DNA from 3 places in the Pseudomonas sp. nanlin1 genome. Region 2 is predicted to be linked to each of the others. Evidence: predicted binding sites of a transcription regulator. Region 2 holds the regulator's gene; each other region holds the start of a gene.
The links. Region 2 encodes FliA, which starts transcription of late flagellar genes. Its sites were predicted from a motif close to CTAAAGTTTNNNNNNNNNNNGCCGNTAA; they were not measured.
Positions count from the first base shown of each region.

Region 1: QCL65_RS16365 (methyl-accepting chemotaxis protein) is a predicted target of FliA. The motif match lies at 4,931-4,958, and genes of this name have one in related genera.
Region 3: QCL65_RS19420 (flagellar protein MotY) is a predicted target of FliA. The motif match lies at 1,681-1,708, and genes of this name have one in related genera.

Region 1 is NZ_CP124218.1:3,517,054-3,526,782, reverse strand. It holds gene QCL65_RS16390 (DUF2848 domain-containing protein) at 1-87, opposite strand, end outside; gene QCL65_RS16385 (GntR family transcriptional regulator) at 103-792, opposite strand; gene QCL65_RS16380 (transporter substrate-binding domain-containing protein) at 1,014-1,787, opposite strand; gene QCL65_RS16375 (YitT family protein) at 1,997-2,611, shown strand; gene QCL65_RS16370 (Lrp/AsnC family transcriptional regulator) at 2,694-3,152, shown strand; gene QCL65_RS16365 (methyl-accepting chemotaxis protein) at 3,186-4,808, opposite strand; gene QCL65_RS16360 (cytochrome b) at 5,007-5,546, opposite strand; gene QCL65_RS16355 (LysE family translocator) at 5,697-6,299, shown strand; gene QCL65_RS16350 (FUSC family protein) at 6,301-7,365, opposite strand; gene QCL65_RS16345 (LysR family transcriptional regulator) at 7,362-8,351, opposite strand; gene QCL65_RS16340 (anti-sigma factor family protein) at 8,413-9,156, opposite strand; gene QCL65_RS16335 (sigma-70 family RNA polymerase sigma factor) at 9,153-9,662, opposite strand.
Region 2 is NZ_CP124218.1:1,923,019-1,932,747, reverse strand. It holds gene QCL65_RS09100 (ParA family protein) at 1-254, opposite strand, end outside; gene motD (flagellar motor protein MotD) at 313-1,194, opposite strand; gene QCL65_RS09090 (flagellar motor protein) at 1,213-1,953, opposite strand; gene QCL65_RS09085 (chemotaxis response regulator protein-glutamate methylesterase) at 1,953-3,080, opposite strand; gene QCL65_RS09080 (chemotaxis protein CheA) at 3,123-5,324, opposite strand; gene QCL65_RS09075 (protein phosphatase CheZ) at 5,421-6,209, opposite strand; gene cheY (chemotaxis response regulator CheY) at 6,229-6,603, opposite strand; gene fliA (RNA polymerase sigma factor FliA) at 6,807-7,556, opposite strand; gene fleN (flagellar synthesis regulator FleN) at 7,550-8,383, opposite strand; gene flhF (flagellar biosynthesis protein FlhF) at 8,502-9,729, opposite strand, start outside.
Region 3 is NZ_CP124218.1:4,209,771-4,219,499, reverse strand. It holds gene rnt (ribonuclease T) at 1-572, opposite strand, end outside; gene pyrC (dihydroorotase) at 569-1,615, opposite strand; gene QCL65_RS19420 (flagellar protein MotY) at 1,745-2,698, shown strand; gene QCL65_RS19415 (argininosuccinate synthase) at 2,827-4,044, shown strand; gene QCL65_RS19410 (hypothetical protein) at 4,114-4,752, opposite strand; gene QCL65_RS19405 (response regulator) at 5,181-5,807, shown strand; gene QCL65_RS19400 (PA3496 family putative envelope integrity protein) at 5,804-5,992, opposite strand; gene nth (endonuclease III) at 6,099-6,737, opposite strand; partial or broken gene QCL65_RS19390 (RnfABCDGE type electron transport complex subunit B) at 6,759-7,589, opposite strand; gene metG (methionine--tRNA ligase) at 7,676-9,715, opposite strand.

The sequences.
Region 1 (9,729 bases), 1.6 Mb from region 2:
ACGGCCGGCCCAACCGGCGATGATCAAGTGTTCGATATTGGCCAGGTGCTCGCCTTGGCCGACTACGTGAAATGTCATAAGCGTCATGGGGCTAGGGTCCTTTTAGAGCGTGCGCATGATTGCGCGGCGAAAATCATCGATGTGGTGGTGTACGGCAGCGACCGCAGCGGCGCCGTCGCGCTGTTCCAAGGCGTGCAGGATTTCCAGGTGTTCCTGGTAGATACGCTCGCTGTGGTGGTTCTCCGATAGGGTCAAAAACCAGAAGCGCGCCTGCTTTTCATGCAGTTTGCGCAACAAATCGGCCAGCACCCGGTTGCGCGCGGCCGCCGAGATGGACAGGTGAAACTGCAGGTCGAGTGACATCAAGCCCGGCACGTCATGGCTGGCCAGTAACGCTGGAGTGCGGTCGAGAATGTCGCGCATCGCCTTGATGTCCGAATCATGGGCGCGTTCTACGGCGAGCTTGATGCACAGTTGTTCGTTGCTGACCCGTACCTCGATCATGTCCAGCACGTCATTGAGCGACAACGCGGTCACCATCACGCCCTTGCGCGGCATGATGGTGACCATGCCTTCGACTTCCAGGCGATGCAGCGCTTGGTGGATCGGCGTGCGGCCCAAACCCAACAGGGCGGCCAGTTGCGCCTCGTTGATGGAATCGCCAGGGCGCAGTTCGCAACTGATGATGCGCTGCTTGATTTGCGCGTAGGCCAGTTCACGCAACTGGGCGGCATTGCTATTGGGTATGCCAGAAGGGCGACGGTGTTGGGCAAGATCGATCGGTTCAGCCATCTTGGGTGTCCTGAAAATACTCTGATATATCAGATGTATTTCAGGCGAAGCAAAGCCTGTGCCAGCGCTTGCCAGCCAGGCTTAAGTCATTGAAAAGGCGATACAACGGCGTTATCAGGGAGGGGAGCCGCAGGGCTGGTTGTTACCAAAGTGCCCCGAAGTGGAGCGATTTTGCCAAGTGATGACCACGGGGCGTGCACGTGCACGCCCCGTGGTAGGCATTAAGGCGCCGCCAGCCACTGCCCGACGACCTTCTGATACGCCCCGGTGGCTTTGCTCAGGTGCAGCCACTGGTCTACGTAGAGTTTCCAGCCCATATCATCGCGCGGCAGCAAGTAGGCTTTCTCACCGTATTGCAGCGCCTGGGTCGGGTTGACCGCGCACAAGCCCGGCTTGAGCTTCTGCTGGTACAGCGCTTCGGAGGCCTCGGTAATCATCACGTCGGCTTTGCCGTCCAGCAGTTCCTGGAACAGCGTGACGTTGTCATGCAGGATCAACTGCGCTTTGGGTAAAAAGGCGTGGGCGAAGGCTTCGTTGGTGCCGCCAGCGGGCTCGATCAAGCGCACCGAAGGCTGGTTGATTTGCTCGACCGTCTGGTAGCGGGCCTGGTTTTCGCAGCGGGTCAGGGGGATTTTTCCGTCCACGTCCAGGGTGCTGCTAAAGAAGGCTTTCTGCTGCCGAGCCAGGGTGACCGAGATACCACCTACGCCGATGTCGCACTTGCCTGCTTGCATATCTGGCAGCAGGGTTTTCCAGGTGGTGGGCACCCACTGCACCTTGACCCCCAGGCTATCGGCCAAGGCTTTGGCCAGGCTGATATCGATACCTTCATAATCGCCGCCCGCGTTTTTATAGGAGTAGGGCTTATAGTCGCCGGTGGTGCAGACCCGCAGTTCCCCTTGTTGCAGCACTGAATCCAGGTGCGACGGCGGCTCCTGCGCGTGGGCGAGGGCGGGCAGGGCTAACAGCAGGCTAAGGATGACGGGGTTTTTCATAGGCGCAGGGCTCTTCGACTGAGGCGATGGGGATTGCGGTTAGAATCACCGCTGTGGCGGGTTCAGCAAGAACGAAGCCAGGTGCCACTGCGGCAGTGCTCCCGGCGGCGCATCAGCCTGGAGCAGGCGCAGTTGATCATGGGCTACCACGCACGCGCATGCACGTTTTGCGTATGATTCACGCACACTGCGTGAATCGAGCGAAACTTATGGCCCAGGCAATCACCCCCCCAGATGTGCGGCACAGCGTGCTGGAAGACGTGCTGGCTGTGCTGATCGGCACTTTGATGGTTTCCTTTGGCCTGATGCTCTTGCGCCAAGCCGGTGCGCTGACCGGCAGCACGGCTGGGGTGGCTTTTCTGCTGCACTATGCCTGGCCGGTGTCGTTTGGCACGGCGTTTTTCGTGATTAACCTGCCGTTCTATTACCTGGCTGTGCGGCGTATGGGGTGGGCTTTCACCCTCAAGACCTTCTGCGCCGTGGCACTGGTTTCGGTGTTCACCGACCTGCATGGGCGCTTTATCCATATCGATCAACTGCAGCCGGTGTACGCCGCCCTGTTCGGCAACCTGATCATGGGGCTCGGTTTTATCGTGCTGTTTCGTCACAAAGCCAGCTTGGGCGGGGTTAACATCCTGGCGCTGTACCTGCAGGAGCGCCTGGGTATTCGGGCTGGCAAGTTGCAAATGGTGGTGGATGTCTGCGTATTGCTGGCCGCGCTTTACGTGGTCAGCCTGCAGGTTTTGTTAGCGTCGATCGGCGGCGCCCTGGTGCTGAACCTGATCATCGCCATGAATCATCGGCCCCACCGCTATTCAGCCTGAATGGCCCAGGGTGCGGATCAATGATGTTATTGCGCGCCATTTGAATTTAGGATGATCGGCCCAACGGCCTGGACCACCCGACATGGATAAATTCGACCTGGCGATTTTGCAGATTCTGCAGACCGACAGCACCCGCGCCGTGGGTGCCATTGCCGAACAGATTGGCCTGGGCACCACAGCCTGTTGGCGGCGCATTCAAAAGCTCGAAGAAGAAGGCATTCTGCGCAAGCGCGTGGCGCTGCTCGACAGTACCAAACTGAATGTGGGGGTGACGGTATTCGTCTCGATCAAGACCAACCAGCACAGCGCCGAATGGCTGAAGACCTTCCATGAGAAGGTCGCCGCCATTGAAGAAGTGTTGGAGCTATACCGCATGGCGGGCGACACCGACTACCTGATGCGCTTGGTGGTGCCGGACATCGCTGCCTATGACGCCGTGTACAAGCAACTGATCCAGCTACCGGGGCTGTCTGACATCAGTTCGCGGTTCGCCATGGAAGAAATCAAGTACACCACGGTGCTGCCGCTGAGCTATGTGTAAAGCGGCGCGCTGGGCGCACCGCTCAAACCGGGTTCAGAGCTGAAAGCGCCGCACTTCTTGCTGCAAGCTGTTGGCCAGCTCGCCCAGGCTGTTGCTGGTCTGCAGCAGATCTTGCACCGACAGGTTGTTCTGCTCAGCCATTTGCGCGCTGCGTTCCACATTACGGGCAACGTCGTGGGTGGCGGCGCTTTGTTCGCGCAGGGCAAAGGAGATCTGGTCGACCACGCTCAGCACTTGGCTCGAACTGTCGCGAATCTCAACGATAGCCGAGCCCGCACTGCCAGCCATGGCGACCCCCTCATTCACTTCGCCCACACCGCTGCGCATGCTTTCCACCGTTTCGCGCACACCGGCCTGGATCTTCTCGATCATGCCGGCGATTTCTTTGGTCGACTTGCCGGTGTTTTGCGCCAGCAGACGAACTTCGTCGGCCACCACCGCGAACCCACGGCCTTGTTCACCCGCGCGGGCGGCCTCGATGGCGGCGTTGAGGGCCAACAGGTTGGTCTGGTCAGCGATGCCTTGAATCACGCTGACGATGGACGAGATCTGTTCGGAGTGCTGACCCAGGCCGGCCACCTGAGCCGAGGACTGCTGCACGGTGCGGGCGATGCCATTCATGCTGGTCAAAGTACTTTCGATGACCATGGCACCTTCTTTAGATTGCTGGCCCGAGCGGCTGGCAATCTCGTGGGCTTCGTTGGCGCTTTCCGACACGTGGCCAATGCTCACGGTCAGTTCTTCAATGGTCGCGGCCATGGCCGAAGCACCGTTGGACTGCTCCTGAATCGCCCCGGACAACTGCTTAGACGCTCCGGAGATCTGATTGACCGCCTGAACCAGTTGGTTGGCGGCCAGGCTGATCTGCTGGATCATTTCACGCAGGCGGTTCTGCATGCGGTCGAACGCTTTCGGTAATTCGTCGTGGGTACTGGTGTCGATCACCGTGTCCAGTTTGCCATTGGCGATGGCGGTGGCCGCGTCGATTGCCAGTTGCAAGCGTGCAGTGGTGCTACGACCCAACATATAGGCCAGAACGATCGACAGCAGGGCGGCGGCGATACCTCCGTAGACCAGTACGGTCACGGCACTGGCCTTGGCATCGGCCATTTCCTGGCTACGCTTGGCCAACAGCAGGGTTTCGGTCTGGATGATTTCATCGATCAGGCCGCGCATGGCGTCCATTTTGGCTTTGTCGGTGCCGGCGGTGATGCGCTGGACCAGTTCGTCGTCAGGCTGTCCCGACTGAGTGAGTTGACGACGCTGGTTGATCACCGGATGCACATCTTCATTCAGCCAGCTGGTTTGCAACTGCCCCAATTTATTCAGGCGCGCCTGCTGCTCTGGGTTGTCACGGGTCAAGGACTTGAGTTCTTCCAAGTGGGCTTTGAACGACTGTTCACCGGCCACTTGAGGTTCCAGGAAAGCTTCTTTGGAGGCAATGACAAACCCGCGCATGCCGGTTTCGATGTTGATCAATTGTTCCAGGGCCAAGCGCGCTTCGCTGAGCACTTTATACGTGTGCACATTGCTCAGGGTCGCGTCCTGGACTTTGTCGAAACCCCGGTAGGCCGCAATATCCAGTACTAGGATGATGCTCACGATAGTGGCGAATGAAAGATAAAGCTTTTGCGAAATGCTGAGTTTACTAAACATGGCGATCGTCACCTGATGCGGCCGGATCCGTGGCGTGCTGTAGGGTATATGCGCCCAGTGACTGAAAACACGAGCAAATTTGCATCGGTCCCTACATGTCAATGTGCCATATGTCGAAACGTTTATCGACGCACAGGATCCAAACTTTAAGTGGCGCGCTACCGTTGGTCGCCGATCAATGGTGATAGGGAAACTTTTTTATCGGGGCTCTTTTCGCTGTTCGGGCAGCATCCGTTCGAGCCGGCCATCGCGGCGTATAGCGACATGCCAAACCGTGGCTGCCACATGCAAAATGATTAGCGCGTACAACGCAAACTGCCCGGCCACATGCACGCTATTGGCCCAGACGCCCAAGGCGGCCCGCTGGCTGAAGCCTGGTAGGTTGAGTATGCAGAAGTACGGTACGGCCTGGCCGTTGCCGGCCATTAAGTAGCCCGTGACGGGCATGACCAGCAACACTAGGTACAGCAAGCCATGGTTGGTTGCGCTAACCCAGCGTTGCCAGGCCGGCGTGGCCTGCGGCGGAGGTGGCGGGCGGTGGCGCCAGCGCCAGGTCAAACGCATGAGCACGAGCAGCAACACGCTGATGCCCATGGATTCATGGGCCATGTACCAAAAGGTACGGATCGGCCCCGGTGGGAAGTTTTCCGCGACCCATACAAATGGCAGCAAAAAACATAACGCGCCTGCGGTCAGCCAGTGCAGTGCTTGGGCGATGCCGGTATAGCGTTGAGTCACTGCAACTGCTCCGCTGGGTAGGAAAACCCGTGTGGGGTAGGGGGGCTTCACCCACCAAGTGTAGCGGCTGATTACTCGGTAACTGTATGACAAAGCCTGCGGGTGCATCCGCTAACGTTGCCTGGCCAACACATTGCCGGGATGCTCCCCATGCTGCTCTCGTACAACCTGCTCGCCGCGTTTACGTTATTTGCTTTTGTCTCCTCGGTCACCCCAGGGCCCAATAACACCATGCTATTGGCCTCCGGGGTGAACTTCGGGTTCCGCCGCACCATACCCCATGCGGTGGGGATCAGCGTCGGCTTTATGCTCTTGGTGATCGCCGTAGGGCTGGGCTTGGGTGAGGTATTCAGGCTACTGCCGTGGACGTACACCTTGCTGCGGTATGTGGGGGCGGCTTATCTGCTTTACCTGGCCTGGAAGATCGCCACGTCGGGGCCGCTGGCCAGTGAATCGGCTGCGGGCCGTAAGCCCATGGGTTTTTTCGCCGCCGCCGCTTTCCAATGGGTCAACCCCAAGGCGTGGGTCATGGCGGTCGGTGCAATCAGCACCTACACGCCCTCCCAGGGCTATATCACCAACGTGTTTATCATCGCGGCGGTGTTCGCCCTGGTCAATTTGCCCAGCGTGTTCATCTGGGCCGGCTGTGGCAGCGCTTTACGCAATGTGCTGCGTGAGCCACGCTGGTTGTTGGTGTTCAACCTGAGCATGGCCGCGCTGTTGGTGCTCTCACTGTACCCCATGCTGGCGTGAGTCAGATCTTCCAGCGCTTGGCGGTTTTTGCCAGGCGCTGCTGCAGGCCGTCGATGTTGTCGGCCAGTTGCAGGGTCAGCAGGCGGTAGCCGGTCAACTGCGCCGGCACCTCGCAGGGCTCCGCCACTTCGCGGGTACGTTCCAGGCGTTCGGTGGCGCCGTCGCGCAGGGCGCGAGCCATACCAATCAGTTGCCGGCGAATGTGCCGGTTTTCACTCGCCAGGCACAGTTGCAACTGGGCCATGGCCTGTTGGTCGCTGCCCGAGGGGCGCAAGTTGGCGAGGATTTCCAGGGTGCTGAGGCACATACGGAAGTGGCGTTGAATCGCATCCAGCTCGGTGGTGGAAATGTGCACTTCTTTGGAAACCGACGGCATCAGCGAACGCAACTGCACCATGTTGGCATTCAGTTTGGCCATTAGCTTGAGGTGTTCGTCGGCATTCACTGACTGGCCGCTGATAATCCGCCCATGCACCGTGGCGCAGTCGCGCAGGCCGGTGGCCAGGTTGTAGCGCCACGAATACACCGCGTACAGCGGCAGCGCAAAGGAAAAAGCCAGGGCCAGGACGATACCGATAAGGATATCGACCGTGCGCCACAGGCCGTCGGTGATTGGGTTGTAGCCATGGCCGGCGACGATGAACAGGGTAATGGCCGAGAGCAGCGCGGTGTAGCCGCCCTTGCCGATAGCGTGGTAGGCGAAGAAGCCGCAGGCCAAAGACATCAACAGCCAGGTGAGCAGGGGCATGTCCAGGTAGTTCTGCTGGGCGACCACCGCCAGGCCGAGGGCGGCCCCGATCAATGTGCCATAGGCCCGCTCCACTGACTTTTTGCCAATATTGCCATGGTGCTGAAGGCCGCCGATGACGATCAGCATCGTCACCGACGCCCACTCGCCGTGGGGCAGGTTGAGCCCAGTGGTGATCAGGATCGACACCATCAAGCCCATGACCACCCGGGCGGCGTGGATGTAACGCGCGTGGCGGTAGCGCCGGTAGGGGTCCAGCAGAGGCCGTAGCAGGCGTCGCGCCCAGCCGGGCAGGTGTAAGTGCAAAGAAGTTTTCATGGAGTGGCGGCGCCTTTTTTCGCGACGGTCGGGTGAGTGGGGCTGAGAGCGGGTTGGCCGTGTTCGGTTTTCACGGCGTTGATAAAGGCTTGCATGGCCGAGGACTTGATGCGGTGGCGCCGGGTGACCAGGCCGAAGGGCGGCAGGCGCGGCACGAAGGTGATCGGCAAGACCGCCAGGAGGTGGCGCCCAGGGTAGTCGTCGACCACGGAGCGCGGTGTGACCCCAATCATATCGGTCTGCTGTAATAGCGACAGCAGGGTCATGATCGAAGTGGTCTCGACCACGCTGCTGGGGATGTCCACCCGAGCGTTGTGGAATGCCTGGTTAACGATGGCACGCATGGGGCTGGGGTGCTGTTGCAAGACCCAGGTGAGGTTTTGCAGGCCTTGCCAATCGATTTTTTTCAAACTGGCGACGGGGTTCTGGGCGCCCACGATGACGCACAGTTCTTCTTCGCCCAGGCTGTCGAACAGTAGATCATCGGCGCGGGCGCCGGTGGGGATGCGCCCGAGCACGACATCCAGTTGGTCCTGTTGCAGGGCCTGGACCAGCACATCGCTGGTGTCGACCTGAATACTCATGGACAGGCGCGGGTGGCTCTGCTTCAGCCGTGCGATGGTACGGGTCAGCAAGCCCGAGGCCAGAGCGGGGATGGCCCCGACGCTGACCCGCCCGAGGTTGCCGGACTCCAGGGCGACCAACTCTTCGCGCATGCCCGAAAGTTCTGCGAACACCATGCGCGCGTAGTAGATCACGGTCTCGCCGTAGGGCGTGGCACGCATGCCCCGTGGTAAGCGCTCGAACAGCTCGACACCCAGCAGGCTTTCGGCTTCGTGGAGCATTTTGGTCGCCGCCGGTTGGGTCATGCCGATTTCGTCGGCGGCCCGGCGCAGTGAGCCGAATTCCTTGAGGTTGAGCATCAGACGCAGTTGACGCAGGCGTAGGCGGCTGTGGATCTGGCTGGCTTCGGGAATGCGTGACATGGCCTGGCTCAGTGGAAAAGCCCCAGTCTGAACGCAAACGGCGAGCGCTGCCACTGCCTGTTCAGATTCCCAGGGCCTGTATGAGCTGCGCCGAGCTAGGCTCGTTGCTGGCGCTGACCATGGCGTAGTTGTAGCCAGGGCCGGACCAGTAATCGGCCTGCAGCTCGCCATCACGGCGATTACCCCGCGGCAGCAGGCGCGCGTTAGGCCCAGGTGGGCGAATATAGAAGCTGATTTGGCGGCCATCGTTCGCCCGGTACAGGACCATGGCGGCCGGGCCTTGCTCGGTGTTTATCAGGCGCGCCGCGACCGGCTCGAACCCGGCCCCCTGGAAGTCAGGCAAGCGCTCGGCGCGTTTGAAACGCTGGTCGAGCCAGCCTTGAAACTGGGGCGTGCCGCTGGCTTTGAGGTCGGCGGGCAGGACGCCTTGCAGCGCGAACAGCCGATAGGCCTGCAGCGCGTCGCCCATCGGCTGGCTGGCACTGGACCAGTCCCGCGCCTGCCAGCCGCCCAGCGCGCCCATCCCCAGGGCCAGCAACAACCCCGCAGCCTGCGCCCAATGGCGCTGCTGGCGGCGCTTGCGCTGACCGCGCAAGGCCGTGGGGTCCAGGGCCGGGTTGGCCGCCAGGGGCACGCTGCCCAGCGCGATCCGCAAGGCCTGAGCGTCTTGCTGCCAGGCGCTGACCTGGGCGGCGACGTCGGGGTGCGCGGCCAGCCAGATTTCCAATTGGCGGCGGCTGGCGGCGTCTAGCCGATGATCGACGTAGGCGTGCAGGTCATGTTCACTGGGGGGCAATCCGATCATTTGAGTATCCGCAATACAGGGGCGCTGTTGATTTCACCTTCGCTAAGCCTTCGCAATGCTTCGCGGGCCCTGGACAGCCGCGACATGACCGTACCAATGGGCACTTGCAACATGTCGGCGGCTTGTTGGTAGCTCAGGCCTTCGACGCTGACGGCGTACAGCAGGGCACGTTGTTCCGGCTTCAATTGCGCGAAAGCTTGCAGGGCCGACTGTGCCAGCACACTGCGCTCTGTGGACGGCTGATAGGCGGGGTCTTCGTTGAGCCCGGCCAGCAGTTGCGCGTCCCGTTTAGCGCGGCGGTGGCCGTCGATGAATTGCCGGTAGAGGATCGCGAACAACCACGCGCGCAGGTCACTGTGGGCCTGGCGATTGTGCCAATGGGCCAACGCGCGCTCCAGGCAGGCTTGGACAAGGTCGTCGGCGCTGCTGGCTTCGTGGGTCAGGGACAACGCGAAGCGGCGCAGGCGCGGCAGTAGGTCTCGGAGCGATGCATCGAGCGCGTGCATGGTTTCTCGAAATAAAGTGGCTGAAAAATGAGACGCCGGGTGCCGAGGTTTATTCCAGGGGCTACCC
Region 2 (9,729 bases):
AGCGCGTCGCTGGTGGGCAACAGCAACCGCGCAGGTAAGCCATCAGGCACCCCGCCCTTGTGCAAGAACAGGTCGTAGCAACTGTGCTCCAGTTCATCGGGGTTGTGCCCGAAATAGCTGGTCATCGAGCCGTGGGGGTCGAGATCGACCACGACCACGCGCTTGCCCGCCTCGGCCAGTAACCCGGCCAAGGCGATCGATGTGGTGGTTTTACCGACTCCACCTTTTTGGTTGGCGACTGCCCAAACTCTCATTCTGCTGTTTTCCCACGCACCAGGAAGATCGCCTGGCCGAGACTGTGGAGGTGTAAATTCATAATGCCGGTGCCGGGGTTTTGACGGCTGGCGGCGGCGATAAAGGCTTCATGGGCGTCGGTGCAGTTTGTGTGCCAGCCCGCTTCATTGCCGCGTCCGGTTTGACATTAGCGCTGCCGGACCCAGTCAGGCTGCGCCGCACGTCCAGGTTGCGCGAGATCACCAGCACCACCCGGCGGTTATGACCGCGGCCTTCGGCGGTATCGTTGCTGGCCACCGGTTGGAACTCACCGTAACCGACTGCCGCCATACGGCGCGGGTCGATGCCCTCCATGGCCATCATGCGCACCATGCTGGCCGCCCGGGCGGTGGAGAGTTCCCAGTTGGTCGGGTACTGCGCGGTACGGATCGGCTGGTTGTCGGTAAAGCCTTCGACGTGGACGGGGTTGTCGAAGGGCTTGAGAATCTTCGAGACCTTTTCGATGATCTCGAACGCCTTATCGCTGGGCATGGCGTCGCCGCTGCCGAACAACAGGCTGGACTTGAGTTCGATCTCGATCCACAGCTCATTGCCGCGTACTGTCAGCTCATCGGACTTGATCAAGTCTCCGAAGGCGTCACGTACATTATCGGCGATGCTTTGCAGCGCATCCGGTGCGCTGATGGCCGCGTCTACCTGCTCACTGTCCTTGATCAGCGGCTCGGCCGGTTTGACCGTCAACGGCCGTTCGTCGCCGATAGGGATGGGCCGCAGGCTACGGTCGGGGTCGTTGAAAACGCCAACCAAAGCCTGGGACAGCACTTTGTATTTGCCTTCGTTGACCGAGGAAATGGAATACATGACCACAAAGAACGCGAACAGCAAGGTGATAAAGTCCGCGTAGGACACCAGCCAGCGTTCGTGGTTTTCATGTTCTTCAGCGTGGCGACGTCGGGCCATGGCTACTCCGTGATTCCATCAGTCCATGAAGCCTTGCAGCTTCAATTCAATGGACCGGGGGTTTTCGCCCTCGGCAATCGACAGAATGCCTTCCAGCAGCATTTCTCGGTAACGCGACTGGCGCAGGGCAATCGCTTTCAACTTGTTGGCCATGGGCAACAGCACCAGGTTGGCACTCGCCACGCCATAGATGGTGGCGATGAAGGCCACGGCAATACCGCTGCCCAGTTGCGAAGGATCGGCCAGGTTGCCCATCACGTGAATCAGCCCCATGACCGCACCAATGATGCCGATGGTGGGCGCATAACCGCCCATGCACTCGTAGACCTTGGCCGCTTGCACGTCGCGGCTTTCCTGGGTGAGGAAATCCACTTCGAGAATACTCCGGATCGCCTCCGGTTCTGCGCCATCGACCAGCAATTGCAGGCCCTTGCGCGCGTAGCTGTCGGGTTCGACGTCGGCCACGCTTTCCAGGCCGAGCAGGCCTTCCTTGCGCGCCGTGAGGCTCCAATTGACCACACGGTCGATGCCGCTGGACAAGTCGATACGTGGCGGGAAGAGTATCCAGCGAGCGATTTGCAGGGCGCGTTTGAACGCACTCATGGGCGTTTGCAGCAACGCCGCCGCCAATGTGCCGCCGATCACGATCAGCGCCGCCGGGCCATTGAGCAAGGCGGACAGGTGCCCGCCCTCAAGGAAGTTGCCGCCAATGATGGCGACGAACGCCAGAATAATACCGATCAGGCTCAAAACATCCATCAGACGCAGGCCTCCACCAGGTGGCGACCGATGTCATCGAGGCTGTACACGGCATCGGCCAAGTTGGCCTTGACGATGGCCATAGGCATGCCATAAATCACGCAGCTCGCCTCATCCTGGGCCCACACCTGGCTGCCCCCCTGCTTGAGCAGGCGAGCGCCCTCACGGCCGTCGGCGCCCATGCCGGTGAGGACCACCGCCAGCACCTTGTCGCCGTAAGATTTCGCCGCAGAGCCAAAGGTGATGTCCACGCAGGGCTTGTAGTTCAGGCGCTCATCGCCTGGCAGAATTTTCACCGCGCCGCGCCCGTCGACCATCATCTGTTTGCCCCCCGGCGCCAGCAAGGCCAGGCCAGGGCGCAAGACGTCACCGTCTTCGGCTTCTTTGACGGTGATACGGCAAAGCTTGTCCAGGCGCTCGGCGAACGCTTTGGTGAACGCCGCCGGCATGTGCTGAATCAACACAATAGGCGCCGGAAAATTGGCAGGGAGCTGGGTCAGCACCCGCTGCAACGCCACCGGGCCACCGGTGGAGGTACCGATAGCCACCAGTTTGTAGGCCTTGCGTTTGGGTGTCGGCGAGTGGGTCGACGATGGCGCCGGTGCCGCTGTGCTGCGTACTGCCGGGGCTGGCGTGGCAGCCCGCGGAGCAGGCACGCTACGCTCGCTGGCCGGCGCATGATGGGCAGGCGTCACTGCCGCAGCAGGCGTTGAATGACTGAAACGACGGTTACTGCGCGAGATGGAATGGACTTTCTCGCAGAGCATCTGCTTGACCTTGTCAGGGTTGCGCGAGATGTCTTCGAAATTCTTGGGGAGGAAATCCACTGCCCCGGCGTCCAGCGCATCGAGGGTCACCCGCGCGCCTTCGTGGGTCAGTGAAGAGAACATCAGTACCGGGGTCGGGCAGCGCTGCATGATATGCCGAACGGCGGTGATGCCGTCCATCATCGGCATCTCGTAGTCCATGGTGATCACGTCCGGCTTGAGCGCCAGCGCTTGTTCGATTGCATCCTTGCCGTTGGTGGCGGTACCGATTACCTGGATATTCGGATCCGACGAGAGAATTTCCGAGACACGACGGCGGAAAAAACCGGAATCATCCACCACCAGGACCTTGACTGCCATAAACACTCCATTAGACGGCGTGGGGTTACCACGCCATCAAGATCAGATACGCCGAGCCGCATAGCGCTTGAGCATGCTCGGTACATCGAGAATCAACGCGATGCGACCGTCACCGGTAATGGTGGCGCCTGACATGCCAGGTGTGCCCTGGAGCATCTTGCCCAGAGGCTTGATGACCACCTCTTCCTGGCCCACCAGTTGGTCGACCACAAAGCCGATGCGCTGGGTGCCCACCGAGAGAATCACCACATGGCCTTCGCGCTGTTCTTCATGGGCAGCCGAACTGACCAGCCAACGCTTGAGGTAGAACAGCGGCAGCGCCTTGTCCCGCACGATCACCACTTCCTGGCCATCGACCACGTTGGTGCGCGACAGGTCCAGGTGGAAGATCTCGTTGACGTTGACCAGTGGGAACGCGAAGGCCTGGTGGCCAAGCATGACCATCAAGGTCGGCATGATCGCCAAGGTCAACGGCACCTTGATGACGATCTTCGAACCCTGGCCCTTGGTCGAATAGATATTGATCGAACCATTGAGCTGGGAAATCTTGGTTTTCACCACGTCCATGCCGACGCCACGGCCCGATACGTCGGAGATTTCGGTCTTGGTCGAGAAGCCCGGGGCAAAGATCAGGTTGTAGCACTCGGTGTCGCTGAGACGGTCAGCGGCGTCCTTGTCCATGACCCCACGTTTGACCGCAATGGCGCGCAGCACCACTGGGTCCATGCCCTTGCCGTCATCGGAGATCGACAGCAGGATATGGTCGCCTTCCTGTTCGGCCGCCAGGACCACACGACCGCCACGGGACTTACCCGAGGCCTCGCGTTCTTCCGGCGATTCGATACCGTGGTCGACGGCGTTACGCACCAAGTGGACCAGCGGGTCGGCCAAGGCTTCGACGAGGTTTTTATCCAAGTCGGTTTCTTCGCCCATCAACTCCAGGTTGATTTCTTTTTTCAGCTGCCGGGCCAAGTCACGAACCAGGCGCGGGAAGCGCCCGAAGACTTTCTTGATCGGTTGCATACGCGTCTTCATGACCGCGGTTTGCAGATCGGCGGTAACCACGTCAAGGTTAGACACGGCCTTGGACATGGCTTCGTCGGCGCTATTGGCCCCCAGGCGCACCAGGCGGTTACGCACCAGCACCAGTTCGCCGACCATGTTCATGATTTCATCTAGCCGCGCGGTATCGACCCGCACGGTGGTTTCTGCCTCACTGGCCACCGGTTTCTCGGCAGGCACTGCCGCCTTGGCCGGGGTTGCGGCAGGCGCAGGCGCTGCAGCGGCGGCTGGCTTGGGCGCCTCGGCCTTGACCGGCTCGGGCTTCTTCGCCACGGGTGCCGGGGGCGCTGCGGCAGCGGCCGGAGCAGCCGCCACCTCAGTGAACTTGCCCTTACCGTGCAACTCATCGAGCAGTGATTCAAATTCGTCGTCGGTGATGTTGTCGCCACCACTGGCTGCCGGCGCTTTGGCCGCAGGCGGAGTAGCGGCAGCAGCGGGCGCCAGTGCATCGGGTGTGAACGAGCCTTTACCGTGCAACTGATCGAGCAGCGACTCGAACTCGTCGTCGGTGATCTCGTCACTGGCCGGGGCTTTACTGGCTGCTACCGCAGCGGCAGGGGCCAGCGCCTCAGGGGCGAAGGAGCCCTTGCCGTGCAATTGGTCGAGCAGGGATTCGAATTCGTCATCGGTGATTTCATCGCTGGCAGCCGCTGCGGGCGCTGTTGCAGTGGGCTCCACGGTGACGCTGTCGAGGGAGTCGAGCAGGTGATCGAATTCGTTATCAGTGATATCAGCCGCCTCGGCTACCGGTGCAGGCTCAGGCGCTGGCTCAACAGGGGTAGGTTCGGCACCGGCAGGCTCGGCCAGACGCGTCAGCGCGGCGAGCAGTTCGGGGGTGGCTGGGGTGACCTCAGTACGTTCACGGACCTGGCTGAACATGCTGTTGACCGCATCGAGTGCTTCGAGGATCACGTCCATCAGTTCCGAGTCGACGCGGCGTTCACCCTTGCGCAGGATGTCGAACACGTTTTCGGCAATGTGGCAGCACTCCACCAGCTCGTTGAGCTGGAGGAAGCCGGCGCCCCCTTTTACAGTGTGAAAACCGCGAAAAATTGCATTGAGCAGGTTCGCGTCATCTGGGCGGCTTTCCAGCTCGACCAGTTGCTCGGACAGTTGCTCAAGAATTTCGCCGGCCTCTACCAGGAAGTCCTGGAGGATTTCTTCGTCGGCGCCGAAGCTCATGTGGGTGCTCCCTGGGATTAGTTAACGGTCAACACAGTCTGGCGGTTCTGGCCGGAAAGCCCCTGAGCCACGTCAGCGGACTTTCCTGAAACCCTGTCAGAAACCCAGGCTGGATAGCAGATCGTCGACATCGTCCTGACCAGATACAACGTCTTCACGTTTATCGGCATGAATCTGCGGACCTTCACCCTTGGATGGATCTTTTTCTTTATCTTTTTCTGCAACGATCGCTTGGTGATCATGATCGATCCCCGCAAAGCGATCGACGTGGCTGGCCATGAGCACCAGCTTGAGCAGATTGCTTTCCACTTCAGTGACCAATTGCGTGACGCGCTTGATCACCTGGCCCGTAAGGTCTTGATAATCCTGCGCCAACAAAATGTCGTTGAGGTTGGCAGTCAGTTGGTGAGACTCAGTATCGCTGCGTTTGAGAAACTCGCTGATTTTAGGAGCCAGCAGGCGAAACTCGTTGGCGTCCATCTCGCGGCGCGTGAAGCGTTCCCAATCCAGGCTCAACGCTTTGGCATCGGTCGCAAGGGCCTCAGACACCGGCGTGCTCTGCTCCACCAGGTCCATGGTTCGGTTGGCTGCGTTCTCGGTGAGCCTGACCACGTACGACAGCCGCTCGGTGGCGTCAGTGATCTGCGACACCTCTTCGGCTTGAGGCATATGGGGGTCGATATGAAAGTTGACGATCGCGCTGTGCAACTCACGGGTCAGCTTACCGACTTCCTGATACAGGCCACGGTCGCGGGTCTGGTTGAGCTGATGAATAAGGTCTACTGCATCGCCGAAACGGCCTTTTTCAAGGCTGGACACGAGCTCAGTAGCGTGTCTTTTCAGGGTCGACTCGAAGTCGGCCAAAGATGAATCTTTATTGTCCATAGCGCCCCCGTGGCGGTCATCAGCTGTTGACGCGCTCGAAGATCTTGTCGATCTTCTCTTTGAGCACTTGGGCGGTGAAAGGCTTGACCACATAGCCGTTAACACCGGCCTGGGCCGCTTCGATGATCTGCTCACGCTTGGCTTCGGCGGTCACCATCAATACCGGCATGGTTTTCAGACGCTCGTCGGCACGGACCTGCTTGAGCAGTTCAATGCCGGTCATGCCAGGCATGTTCCAGTCGGTGACCAAAAAGTCGAAGTTACCGCTTTGCAACATTGGCAATGCAGTGATGCCGTCATCGGCTTCCGCCGTGTTGGTGAACCCCAGATCGCGCAAAAGGTTCTTGATGATCCGCCGCATCGTCGAGAAATCGTCAACGATGAGGATTTTCATGTTCTTGTCCAATTAGACCTCCAGCAGTCTTGAACGCACCCAGCCCCTGGGCACGCAATCAAATCGAATCCGTTTAACCAGTACAGCGACTGCCAAAGCAGGCTACTTCGTAGTGAGCCGGGCCAACACCCAGTGGTGTTTACCTGATCACCCCGGAGCGAGCCCGGTACAGATCCGCCCTCCCCCCAAACCCGCGTATTTCTCTACGATCTAGCCCGCCAGTCTTCCAACCGCCCGCGCAGACGCGCCGCGCATTGGCTGTGCAACTGGCTGACCCGTGACTCGCTGACACCCAGCACTTCACCGATTTCCTTGAGGTTCAGCTCCTGATCGTAGTACAGCGACAACACCAGCTTTTCCCGCTCGGGCAGGTTGGCAATGGCATCAGCCAGCGCCGCCTGGAAACGTTCGTCTTCCAGGTCCCGCGACGGCTCCAGCGATCCTGTAGCGCCATCCTCGTGCAGGCCTTCGTGTTCGCCGTCCTGCAACAGGTCGTCGAAACTGAATAGGCGGCTGCCCAGGGTGTCGTTCAAAATCGCGTAGTAATCATCCAGACTCAACTTGAGTTCGGCCGCAACTTCATGATCTTTAGCGTCACGGCCAGTTTTTGCTTCAATTGCCCGAATCGCGTCGCTGACCATTCGCGTGTTGCGGTGCACCGAACGCGGCGCCCAATCACCCTTGCGGACTTCATCGAGCATGGCGCCGCGGATACGGATACCTGCGTAGGTCTCGAAACTGGCGCCTTTGCTCGAGTCGTACTTGGTCGACACTTCTAGCAGGCCAATCATGCCGGCCTGGATCAAGTCCTCGACCTGCACGCTGGCGGGCAGACGTGCCAACAGGTGATAAGCAATACGCTTGACCAAGGGCGCGTAGCGCTCGATCAACTCGTATTGTTGCGATTCCCTAGAAGCCTTGCTGTACATACGGTATCCGCTAGCACTCATGATACTGGCCCCGCGCTGGTTTGCTGAACGAGCCGCTCGACGAAGAATTCGAGATGCCCCCTTGGGTTGGCAGGCAGTGGCCAAGTGTCGACTTTCTGCGCGATGGCCTTGAAGGCCAGGGCACATTTGGAGCGCGGAAACGCTTCATACACCGCGCGTTGTTTCTGTACCGCTTTGCGTACACATTCGTCGTAAGGCACCGCACCCACGTATTGCAGCGCGACATCGAGGAAACGGTCGGTCACCTTGGTCAGCTTGGCAAACAGGTTGCGCCCTTCCTGCGGGCTCTGCGCCATGTTGGCCAAGACCCGGAAACGGTTCATGCCGTAGTCCCGGTTGAGTAATTTGATCAGCGCGTAAGCATCGGTGATGGAGGTGGGCTCGTCGCACACCACCAGCAGCACTTCCTGCGCAGCGCGCACGAAGCTGACCACCGAGTCGCCAATACCGGCAGCGGTATCGATCACCAGTACGTCGAGGTTGTCACCGACGTCGCTGAAGGCCTGGATCAGCCCGGCATGCTGCGCCTGGGACAGATGCACCATGCTCTGGGTGCCTGAAGCCGCCGGGACGATGCGGATGCCACCTGGCCCCTGCAACATCACGTCGCGCAGCTCACAACGACCCTCTATGACGTCTGCCAACGTGCGCTTGGGCGTCAACCCCAAGAGCACATCGACGTTGGCCAGCCCCAGGTCGGCATCCAGCAACATGACCCTGCGGCCAAGCTCTGCCAGAGCCAGTGACAAGTTCACTGACACATTAGTCTTCCCGACGCCACCTTTGCCGCCGGTCACCGCGATCACCTGTACGGGATGCATGCTACCCATGTTCGTTCTTTACCTTGTCTAGACCGGGGCCACACGGAGGGCTGCACATTCGAACATCCGAATAAAGCGTGGCAGTCCATCGATGTAGGAAGATTGCAGTTTCTTGACGCTCATCACCTCAGCCCACCCGCTTATTCGGACTGTGGTAGAGATCAGCGAACATGTCGGCCATGGCCTCCTCGCTGGGCTCTTCCTGCATCTGCACACTGACCGCGCGACTGACCAACTGGTGGCGGCGCGGCAGGTGCAGGTCATCTGGGATACGTGGGCCATCCGTGAGATAGGCCACCGGAAGTCGATGACTGATCGCCAGGCTGAGCACTTCGCCCAGATTGGCGGTTTCGTCGAGTTTGGTCAGGATGCAACCAGCCAGACCGCAGCGCTTGTAGCTGTGGTAGGCGGCCTGGAGCACCTGCTTCTGGCTGGTGGTTGCCAATACCAGGTAATTGCGTGCGCGAATACCGCGCCCGGCCAGGCTTTCCAGTTGCATGCGCAGGGCCGGGTCGCTGGCTTGCAGGCCTGCCGTGTCGATCAATACGACGCGCTTGCGCAGCAGTGGTTCCAGGGCCTGGACCAGGGATTGGCCTGGGTCGACCTGGGTCACCGAAACATTGAGGATACGGCCGAGGGTCTTGAGCTGTTCCTGGGCACCGATACGGAAGCTGTCCATGCTCACCAGGGCAACGCTCTGGGCGCCGTACTTGAGCACATAACGCGCGGCCAATTTGGCCAGGGTGGTGGTCTTGCCCATGCCCGCGGGGCCCACCATGGCGATCACGCCGCCTTCTTCCAGGGGCTCGACCTCGGGGGTGACGATCATCCGTGCCAGGTGCGCCAGCAACATGCGCCAGGCTTGCTTGGGTTCTTTGATATCGCTGGTCAATTCCAGCAGCTCGCGGGCCAGAGGGCCCGACAAGCCGATGCGCAGCAGGCGCCGCCACAGGTTGGCCTGGTGCGGCTGGCTGCCCTGCAGTTGGTTCCAGGCCAGCGAGCCCAACTGCACTTCCAGCAGTTCGCGCAGGCCATTGAGTTCCGAGCGCATCGAGTCGAACAGGCTGCGGTCGACCGCGGCTTGCGCGGCGACCGGTGCAGCTGCAGGACGCACAGGCTCTTCGAAGTGGGGCTCGATCAAAGGCTCGGCAGCGGTCAGCGGCAAGCCGGCAAACAGCTGACGGTTGGCGGTGGTGTCGCTGTCGTTGCGCTGGGTCAATTCGGCCTGGGCTGTGACGATGCGAGACTGGGTCTTGCGCAGTTCTTCTTCCAACTCGAGGTTAGGCACGCGCGGCGCCAGCGCGGACAGTTTGTAGTCCAGCGCAGCGGTCAGCTCCACGCCGCCGGCAATGCGG
Region 3 (9,729 bases), 2.3 Mb from region 2:
TCACGGCCGTCGAAATCGATATCGGCGGCCTGGCACGCTTTGGCCAGTACGGTCTGCCCATAGGCCAGCCCGGCCAGCGTGGCTGTGTCAAAGCTGGAGAACGGGTGAAACGGGTTGCGCTTCATGTCGGTGCGGGTCACCGCGGCATTGAGAAAACCCAGGTCGAAGCTGCTGTTGTGGCCGACCAGAATGGCGCGTTTGCAGCCGTTGGCTTTCAGGGCCTTGCGAACTCCGCGAAAGATATCGGTCAGGGCGCTTTCTTCACTGACCGCCATGCGCAGCGGGTGGTCCAGCTTGATCCCGGTGAACTCCAACGCCGCCGCCTCGATGTTGGCCCCAACGAAGGGCTCGACACGGAAGAAATAGGTGTGGTCGGGGAATACGAAGCCTTTCTCATCCATGGCGATGGTGGTGGCAGCGATTTCCAGTAGGGCATCGGTGGCGCAGTTGAAGCCACCGGTTTCGACGTCGACCACCACCGGCAGATAGCCGCGAAAGCGCGCGGCCATGGGGTGCTTGGGGCCACCGCCGTTACCGGCTTCGGGCTCGTCGTCGTAGTTGTCTTCACTCACGCGTGTTTCTCCAGCAGGCGCCAGCGCAGTTTTTCACCCGCGCGCAACGGAATGACTGACCGCTCGCCGAAGGGCAAGCTGGCCGGTGCGGTCCACTCTTCGCGGACCAACGTAATGGTGTCGGTGTTATGGGGCAGGCCATAGAACGCCGGGCCATGCAGGCTGGCAAAACCTTCGAGCTTGTCCAGGGCATTGCGCTGCTCGAACGCTTCAGCGTAGAGCTCGATGCCGGCGTAGGCGGTGTAGCAGCCAGCGCACCCGCAGGCAGCCTCTTTGGCGTGTTGTGCATGGGGAGCCGAGTCGGTGCCGAGGAAAAACTTTGGGCTGCCGCTGGTGGCGGCGTCCAGCAAGGCAACCTGATGGGTGCTGCGCTTGAGGATCGGCAGGCAGTAGAAGTGCGGGCGGATCCCGCCCACCAACATGTGGTTGCGGTTGTACAGCAGGTGTTGGGGGGTAATGGTGGCCGCGACGTTGGCCCCCGCCTCGGCGACGAATTGCGCGGCCTCACGGGTGGTGATGTGTTCGAACACCACTTTCAGGGCCGGGAAGCGTTCGATCACGCGGCGCAGGTGTTCGTCGATAAAAAGTTTCTCGCGGTCGAACACGTCGACTTCGGCACGGGTGACTTCACCGTGGATCAGCAGGGGCAGGCCGACCTCGGCCATGGTTTCCAGGGCCGCCGAGATGTTATCGAGGTGGGTCACGCCAGAGTCTGAATTGGTCGTCGCACCGGCCGGGTACATTTTGCAGGCGTGGACAAAACCACACGCTTTGGCCGCGCGGATGTCTTCGGGCTGGGTGCGGTCGGTCAGGTAGAGCGTCATCAGTGGTTCGAAAGCACTGCCCGCAGGGCGTGCGGCCAGGATCCGCTGGCGGTAGGCGCCGGCGTCTTCGGCGCTGCGCACCGGTGGAACCAGGTTGGGCATGACGATGGCGCGGGCGAAGGTGCGCGCGACATCGGCCACGGTGTGGGGCAGCACGGCCCCGTCACGCAGGTGGATATGCCAGTCATCGGGACGCAGAAGGGTCAGGCGGTCGGACATTGGGGATTCCAGGCGGTTCGAACTGGGGGGAATGCTACCGGAAAAGACCGATTCAGGCACCCGCTATCAAGTTTCGCCGGTGCCGACCGATAGCCCGGAGGTATGCCGTAACAACCTGTGGAGCCGACCGTGCGCCAGCGTTATCTAGCCTTGCTCAGTATGTTTGCCAGCCTGCCTGCCATGGCCATGACTTTCCAGACGCGTCTGGAGAATGTGGAGTGGAAGGTCGAAGGCGACGCCTTCGAATGTCGGCTGAGCCAACCGATCGCCGATTTCGGCGCGGGCGAATTCGTCCGCCGTGCCGGCGAGCAGGCGATTTTCCGCCTGACCTCCAATAGCAACGTGCTGGGCAATGGTTCAGCGACCCTGCTCTCGGCTGGCCCGGCTTGGCAGCCCGGGCGTGGCGACGTCAACCTGGGGTCGGTGCGGGTCGGCGGCAATGAAGTGCTGCTCAACAGCTCCCAGGGCCAGGCTTCGCGCCTGCTCAGCGGGCTGCTGGAAGGCCGTAGCACCGTGGTACGCAATTATTCTTCGGAAGTCGGCCGACCTATGGAGGTTAGAGTTCTACCGGTGAAATTCGGTAAGGCTTATAGCGACTACCAGGCGTGCACCGCCAAGTTGTTGCCAATGAATTTTGATCAGGTGCGCGAAACCCAGGTCGGTTTTCCCGGCGGCGGGGTGGATCTGGACGCGGCCGGGCGCAAGCGCCTGGATACGATCATCGCTTTTATTCAGGCAGACCCCACGGTTAACCATATCGAGCTCAATGGCCATTCGGACAACAGCGGCAACCGCCTGACCAATCGCGATTTGTCCCGCCGACGCGCCCTGGCGGTACAAGACTACCTGATGGCCAAGGGCATACCGGAGTCGCAGATCACCGTGCGTTTCCATGGTGAGCGCTACCCGCTGGCCAGCAATACCACCCCAGCCAACCGCGCGCGTAACCGCCGCGTAAACATCGAACTCGACCGCGTGGCGCCCACGGCGGCCCCCGCTCCGGCCGCCACGCCTGCAGCGCCCGCTGCCGTACCCGCGCCCACCGGTAAGGTCGACCCAAGCAAACCTGCCGCAGTTTCTTGAGTGACGCAAGGCGTTGTCTGTAGGGGAAAAACTGTCGCTTGCACGTCCTAAGCTGTCGCGCCGCTGTAAATCTGTAGCCATGACCGGTAGAATCGACGGCTTTCAGTAGAACCCCGTGGAGTGATGGCATGGCGGACGTAAACAAGGTCGTTCTGGCGTATTCTGGCGGCCTGGACACTTCGGTGATCCTCAAGTGGCTGCAAGATACTTACAACTGCGAAGTGGTGACCTTCACTGCTGACCTGGGGCAGGGCGAAGAAGTCGAGCCCGCACGCGCCAAGGCGCAAGCCATGGGCGTGAAAGAAATCTACATCGATGACCTGCGCGAAGAGTTCGTGCGCGACTTCGTGTTCCCCATGTTCCGTGCCAACACGGTCTACGAAGGCGAATACCTGCTGGGCACCTCCATCGCGCGGCCGCTGATTGCCAAGCGCTTGATCGAGATCGCCAACGAAACCGGTGCTGACGCCATTTCCCACGGCGCGACCGGCAAAGGCAACGATCAAGTCCGCTTCGAACTGGGTGCCTACGCCTTGAAACCGGGCGTTAAAGTGATTGCGCCTTGGCGCGAGTGGGACCTGCTGTCGCGGGAAAAACTCATGGACTACGCCGAAAAACACGACATCCCAATCGAGCGTCACGGCAAGAAGAAGTCGCCTTACTCGATGGACGCCAACCTGCTGCACATTTCCTACGAGGGAGGTGTGCTGGAAGACACCTGGACCGAGCACGAAGAAGACATGTGGCGCTGGACCGTCTCTCCGGAGCGTGCACCTGACACCCCGCAATACCTGGAGCTGACTTACCGCAATGGCGACATCGTTGCCCTGGACGGCGTCGACATGTCCCCGGCGACGGTTCTGGCCACCTTGAACCGTATCGGCGGCGAGCATGGTATCGGCCGGCTGGATATCGTCGAGAACCGTTACGTGGGCATGAAGTCTCGTGGCTGCTACGAGACCCCTGGCGGCACCATCATGCTGCGTGCCCACCGCGCCATCGAGTCGATCACCCTGGACCGTGAAGTCGCTCACCTCAAAGATGAGCTGATGCCTAAGTACGCCAGCCTGATCTACACCGGTTACTGGTGGAGCCCTGAGCGGGTGATGTTGCAGCAGATGATCGATGCCTCCCAGGCCCATGTGAACGGTGTCGTGCGCTTGAAGCTGTATAAAGGCAATGTGATCGTGACCGGTCGTAAGTCTGACCAGTCATTGTTCGATGCCAATATTGCCACCTTCGAGGAGGACGGCGGCGCTTATAACCAGGCCGATGCGGCAGGTTTTATCAAACTCAATGCACTGCGTATGCGCATTGCGGCTAACAAAGGCCGAAAATTGTTTTGATTGGCCGTTGAAGCATTATAAAAACCCGGCTTTTGCCGGGTTTTTTTTATAGGTCTTACGCGGGTTAGTCTAGTTGGAGAATGAACTAACGGTTCCCTTGTTGACATCGAGTATGGCCATCGTGTTATTGGATGAATTGGTGTTTGGCATTGCCGTGCTGTCCATAAAAAGTTTAACCAAGTGCGACTTGATAGCCGGGTGGCGATCATCGACCAATAACAAGATGACATGCTTGCTAATATCTTTGAAGCTGCGCCGATGCAGACAATCGTCGATCAGCGCTTCGACTGCTTGGGTCGCCTGGGGTGCTGAGCCCAACGCCGCGCCATCGAGCACGAACAGGTCGCAAAGGTCGTCCAGATGCACCCTGCTGATGCCGCTCTCGGTTTCCCAGAGCGGCTGTACCGGGCCCTGGATCGGGGCAGATACCGCGGATGGCGCAGGGTTTTGGCGACTGCCGATGGCCTGAAGAAAGCCGTCTTCATCGCGAAAGTCTGCCGGCGAGTAAAGCGCCTTGTAGTTGAAATTCAACGTGATAAAAAACAGTAACGTCAGGAACGGTGGGAACCCCACTAGAAACCAGGTGTATATGCCCTGGCTATTGGCGTCCAGAAACGGTAGCGATGCCAGCGCCGACGCTTCGGTGATGGCGGCAAAAATAGCGATGAGGGCTAGGGGGCTGCCCACATTCCGGTTGGGTTCGCTCATGGCGATGTCCTCGCTGTGAAGGTGGCCGGTGGCTGGCCGATGGACATTAGATTAGGCGAGTGTCGTAATCAGTAGCATTTGTATATGTATTTTTTCCATTTAGTCGCCAGTCGATGGGAGAGCTAGCATCGAGCTATGGTTCCGGATGTTTCAGTTGTAACAGGTTGACTGAGTTGTAAGAAAATACTCAATTGAAGCCTGCCGGTGGGTATGCAATGCTGAAGTTGCCTGGTTATAGCAGCTCGGTGTCAGCGCTCAAAAGAGCTAGATGGTTAGTTGTTTGGCGAGGATTTCTGTAGGAAATATCCTTCTCTAATGTAGGGCAGGTCTCTGCTCTTAGTGTCCGGTGAGTCAGCAATGCAAAGCGTCCAAGGACTAGGCTATTGTGCTGGCTCTAAAAAAACGAACAGCGAAAATTGGACTTGCTCATGAATAAAGTGTTGATCGTGGATGATCATCCTGTCATTCGTTTAGCGGTGCGTATCCTGATGGAACGCCACGGCTACGAGGTCATCGGAGAAACGGACAACGGAGTGGATGCATTGCAGCTGGCTCGTGAGCAAGAGCCCGACATTGTCATTCTGGACATCTGCATTCCCAAGCTCGACGGCCTGGAGGTCATTGCACGCCTTACCGCATCGGCCAAGCCTATCCGCGTCCTGGTTCTGACCTCCCAGGCCCCTGGGCATTTTTCCATGCGCTGCATGCAGACGGGCGCGGCGGGGTATGTGTGCAAACAGCAGGACCTCACCGAGCTGCTGAGTGCGATCAAGGCGGTATTGTCTGGCTACAGTTACTTTCCCAATCAGGCATTGCACTCCGTGCGAGCCAGCCTGGGCAAAGTGACTGAAACAGACATGGTAGAGCGCCTTTCAGGGCGCGAAATGATGGTCCTGCAGCAGTTGGCACGGGGGAAAAGTAACAAGGAAATAGCCGACGGCATGTTCCTCAGCAACAAGACCGTGAGCACCTACAAAACCCGCCTGTTACTCAAACTCAATGCCCGGTCGCTGGTCGACCTGATTGAGCTGGCGCAACGTCACGGCCTGGTTTAAAAATCGAAATCGTAGTCGGCCAGTTGTTTTTGCAGGCGGCGCTCTTCCAGTAGGTTGTCGATGGTTCGCCGCTTGTTCAGGTTGGTCTTGGCCACCTCAACCGGTGCCTCGGGTTCTTCTGCCTCAGGCTCGATTGCGATGAAGTCATCGTCCGCTTCCAGCTCTTCTTCTGTCGCCGCGCTCATGTTCAACTCCCCATAGTGGAATGCTGTTGGCGCACCTTATATCGGTAATATTCGGCGGGGTAAAAAAGTTTTTTTCAATCGGTTGATCGGTTTGGTTAATAGCGCCTCAATCGTCTGAGGTCTTGAGCTTGTAATCGCACAGGTCTTCTATTCGGCAACTGCCACAGCGTGGTTTACGTGCCTGGCATACGTAGCGCCCATGAAGGATCAGCCAATGGTGAGAGTCCAGAAGATAATCCTTGGGGACGAACTTCATCAGGTTACGCTCCACCTCCAGCACGTTCTTGCCCGGGGCCAGGCCCGTGCGGTTGCTGACGCGGAAAATATGGGTGTCGACCGCCATGGTCAGTTGCCTGAAGGCGGTGTTGAGCACTACGTTGGCGGTTTTGCGGCCCACCCCGGGCAGCGCTTCAAGTGCCGCACGCTCTGCGGGTACTTCGCCGCCATGCAGCTCCATCAAGCGCCGGCACGTTTCAATGACGTTCTTGGCTTTGCTGTTGTACAAGCCAATGGTCTTGATGTACTGCGACAAGCCTTCCACCCCCAGCGCGTAGATAGCAGCCGGTGTATTGGCCACCGGAAACAGCTTGGAAGTGGCCTTGTTGACCCCTACGTCGGTCGATTGGGCCGAGAGAATGACTGCGATCAGTAGTTCAAAAGGGGACGAATAGGCCAGCTCGGTTTTCGGCTCTGGGTTGTCCTCTTTCAACCTGCGAAATATCTCCAGGCGTTTTACGGCATTCACAATTCAACGGCCTCTTTCATCGGTTGGCGGGTTGGCCCCCGCTATCAGGCGTGTCAGAGCGGCTTCGGCCGCGTCGAGTTCCAATTGCAGCGCGCTCAAGCGGCTATGTTGGGTGGCGGTCGGTGGCGAACCGAAAGCCTTTAGCGATTTGTACAGTTGGGCACGGCTCATGCTAACAGCGCTTCTGGCCTTTTTAAGTTCGCTTTCAGCTGCTGCGGCCTTCTGTGCTCTGACCCTTTGCACAGCGGTCTGCCGCGCCTCGGGCGTGGGTAACGCTGCGACGGACGTGGGTTCCGGGCCTGGTGCTTGGGGCAGGCGCCGCGCTTGCTTGGCCTGGGCAAGCCGCGCGTTACGCTGTTCAAAACGTCGACGGGCCCGGGCACGGCGGGCCGAGCGGGCCTCCAGGGCCGCATCATTGTCGGCGAAGCCCGCTACCACGGGCGGCATGACGTCACTGGGCAGTGGCAGCATGTCGATACAGTCGACCGGACACGGCGCGACGCAGAGGTCACAACCTGTGCACTCGGCGGTGATCACGGTGTGCATGAGTTTGGCCGCGCCCATAATTGCATCCACTGGGCAGGCCTGGATGCACTTGGTGCAACCGATGCACTCAGCCTCCCGAATAAACGCCGTCTGCGGCGGTGCCAGCCCGCGCGTCGTGTCCACAGCCATGGTGGGCCTACCCAGGAGCGCCGACAGCGCTTGTACGGTCTCCTGGCCGCCTGGCGGGCATTTGTTGATTGCTTCGCCGGCGGCGATACCCTGAGCATAGGGCTCGCAGCCAGGGTGGCCGCATTTGCCGCACTGGGTCTGTGGTAGCAGGGCATCGATTCGATGTACGAGCAGCAGGTCGGGCATATCGCAGGCCTGAGAGCAGGAAACCCGCCGCCGCGATCGATCGCGGGGCAGGTTTCGTGGGCGGGCGCGGTGTCGGGTTATTTGATGCGCTGGCCTGGCTTGGCGCCGCTGTCCGGGCTCAGCAGGTAGATTTCTGTCCCGCCAGGGCCGGCGGCCATGACCATGCCTTCTGATACACCGAAGCGCATTTTGCGCGGTTTGAGGTTGGCGATCATCATGGTCAGGCGACCTTCGAGCGCGGCCGGGTCTGGATAGGCGCTCTTGATCCCCGAAAACACATTACGTTGTTCGTCGCCGATGTCGAGGGTCAGGCGCAGCAGCTTGTCAGCCCCTTCCACTGCTTCAGCCTTGACGATCAGCGCCACGCGCAAATCGATGGCGGCGAAGGCGTCGAAATCGATTTCAGGCGACAGTGGGTCCTTGGCCAATTCCCCATTGCCCGCCGCTGCGGTTGGCTGGGTGGCGGTCAAATCCTCTTTGGACGCGTCGCTCATGGCCTGAATTTTCACCGGGTCAATGCGGGTCATCAGTGCTTTGAAGGCATTCAGCGGGTGGCCCACCAGCCGCGTGCGATGGTCGTTCCAGGTCAGCGGCGCGACGTTGAGAAACGCCTCGGCGTCGGCGGCCAGCAGCGGCAGTACCGGTTTGAGGAAAATCACCAGTTGCCGGAATAGATTGATCCCGACACTGCAGATTGCCTGAACCTCGGCTTGCTTGCCTTCCTGCTTGGCCAGCGCCCATGGGGCCTTGTCGGCGATCCAGGCGTTGGCGCGGTCGGCCAAGGCCATGATTTCACGCATGGCGCGGGCGAAGTCGCGAGCTTCATAGGCCTCGGCGATGCTGGGGGCCGCCGCGAGGAATGCTTCGGTCAGCTCCGGGGCCGCGTCTTCGCTGGCCATTACGCCGGCATTGCCTTTATGGATAAAGCCCGCGCAACGGCTAGCGATGTTGACGACTTTGCCCACCAGGTCGGAATTGACCTTCTGCACGAAATCTTCGAGGTTCAGGTCCAGGTCGTCGACGCCACGGCCGAGCTTCGATGCGTAGTAGTAGCGCAGGTATTCCGGTGACAAATGGTCAAGGTAGGTGCGCGCTTTGATGAAGGTGCCACGCGACTTGGACATCTTCTGCCCATTGACCGTGAGGTAGCCGTGCACATTCAGAGCTGTGGGTTTGCGGTAGCCTGCGCCTTCGAGCATGGCAGGCCAGAACAGCGCATGGAAGTTGACGATGTCTTTGCCGATGAAATGGTACAGCTCGGCCGTCGAGTCCTTGCCCCAGAACGCGTCGAAATCGAGCTCCGGGCGGCGCGCGCAGAGGTTCTGAAAGCTCGCCATGTAACCGATGGGTGCATCCAGCCAGACATAGAAATATTTGCCGGGCTCGCCAGGGATCTCGAAGCCGAAGTACGGCGCGTCGCGGGAGATGTCCCACTCCTGCAGGCCGGCATCCAGCCACTCGGCGATCTTGTTGGCCACCGCCTCCTGCAGGCTGCCGCTGCGGGTCCAGCCTTCGAGCATTTTCTGGAAGTCGGGGAGCTTGAAGAAAAAGTGCTGTGAGTCTTTCAGCACGGGCGTGGCGCCAGAGATGGCTGACTTAGGGTCTTTCAGCTCGGTAGGGGCGTAGGTAGCGCCGCATTTTTCGCAGTTGTCGCCGTACTGGTCTTCAGCCGCGCATTTGGGGCAGGTGCCCTTGATGAAGCGGTCGGCCAGGAACATTTGTTTGTCCGGGTCGAAATATTGCGTGATCGAGCGCGTAGCGATGTGCCCGGCGTCACGTAACTTGAGGTAAATATGCGAGGACAGCGTGCGGTTTTCTTCGGCATGGGTCGAGTGAAAATTGTCGAAGTCGACCAGGAAATCGGCGAAGTCGGCGCTGTGTTCAGCCTGCACATTGGCGATTAACTGCTCTGGGGTGATGCCTTCTTTTTCTGCCCGCAACATGATGGCCGAGCCATGGGCGTCGTCTGCACAGACATAGATACACTGGTTGCCGCGGTGCTTTTGAAAGCGCACCCACATGTCGGTCTGGATGTACTCGAGCATATGGCCAAGGTGAATGGAGCCATTGGCATAGGGCAGGGCGCTGGTGACGAGGATCTGGCGTGGCTCGGACATGGGGCTCGGCTACT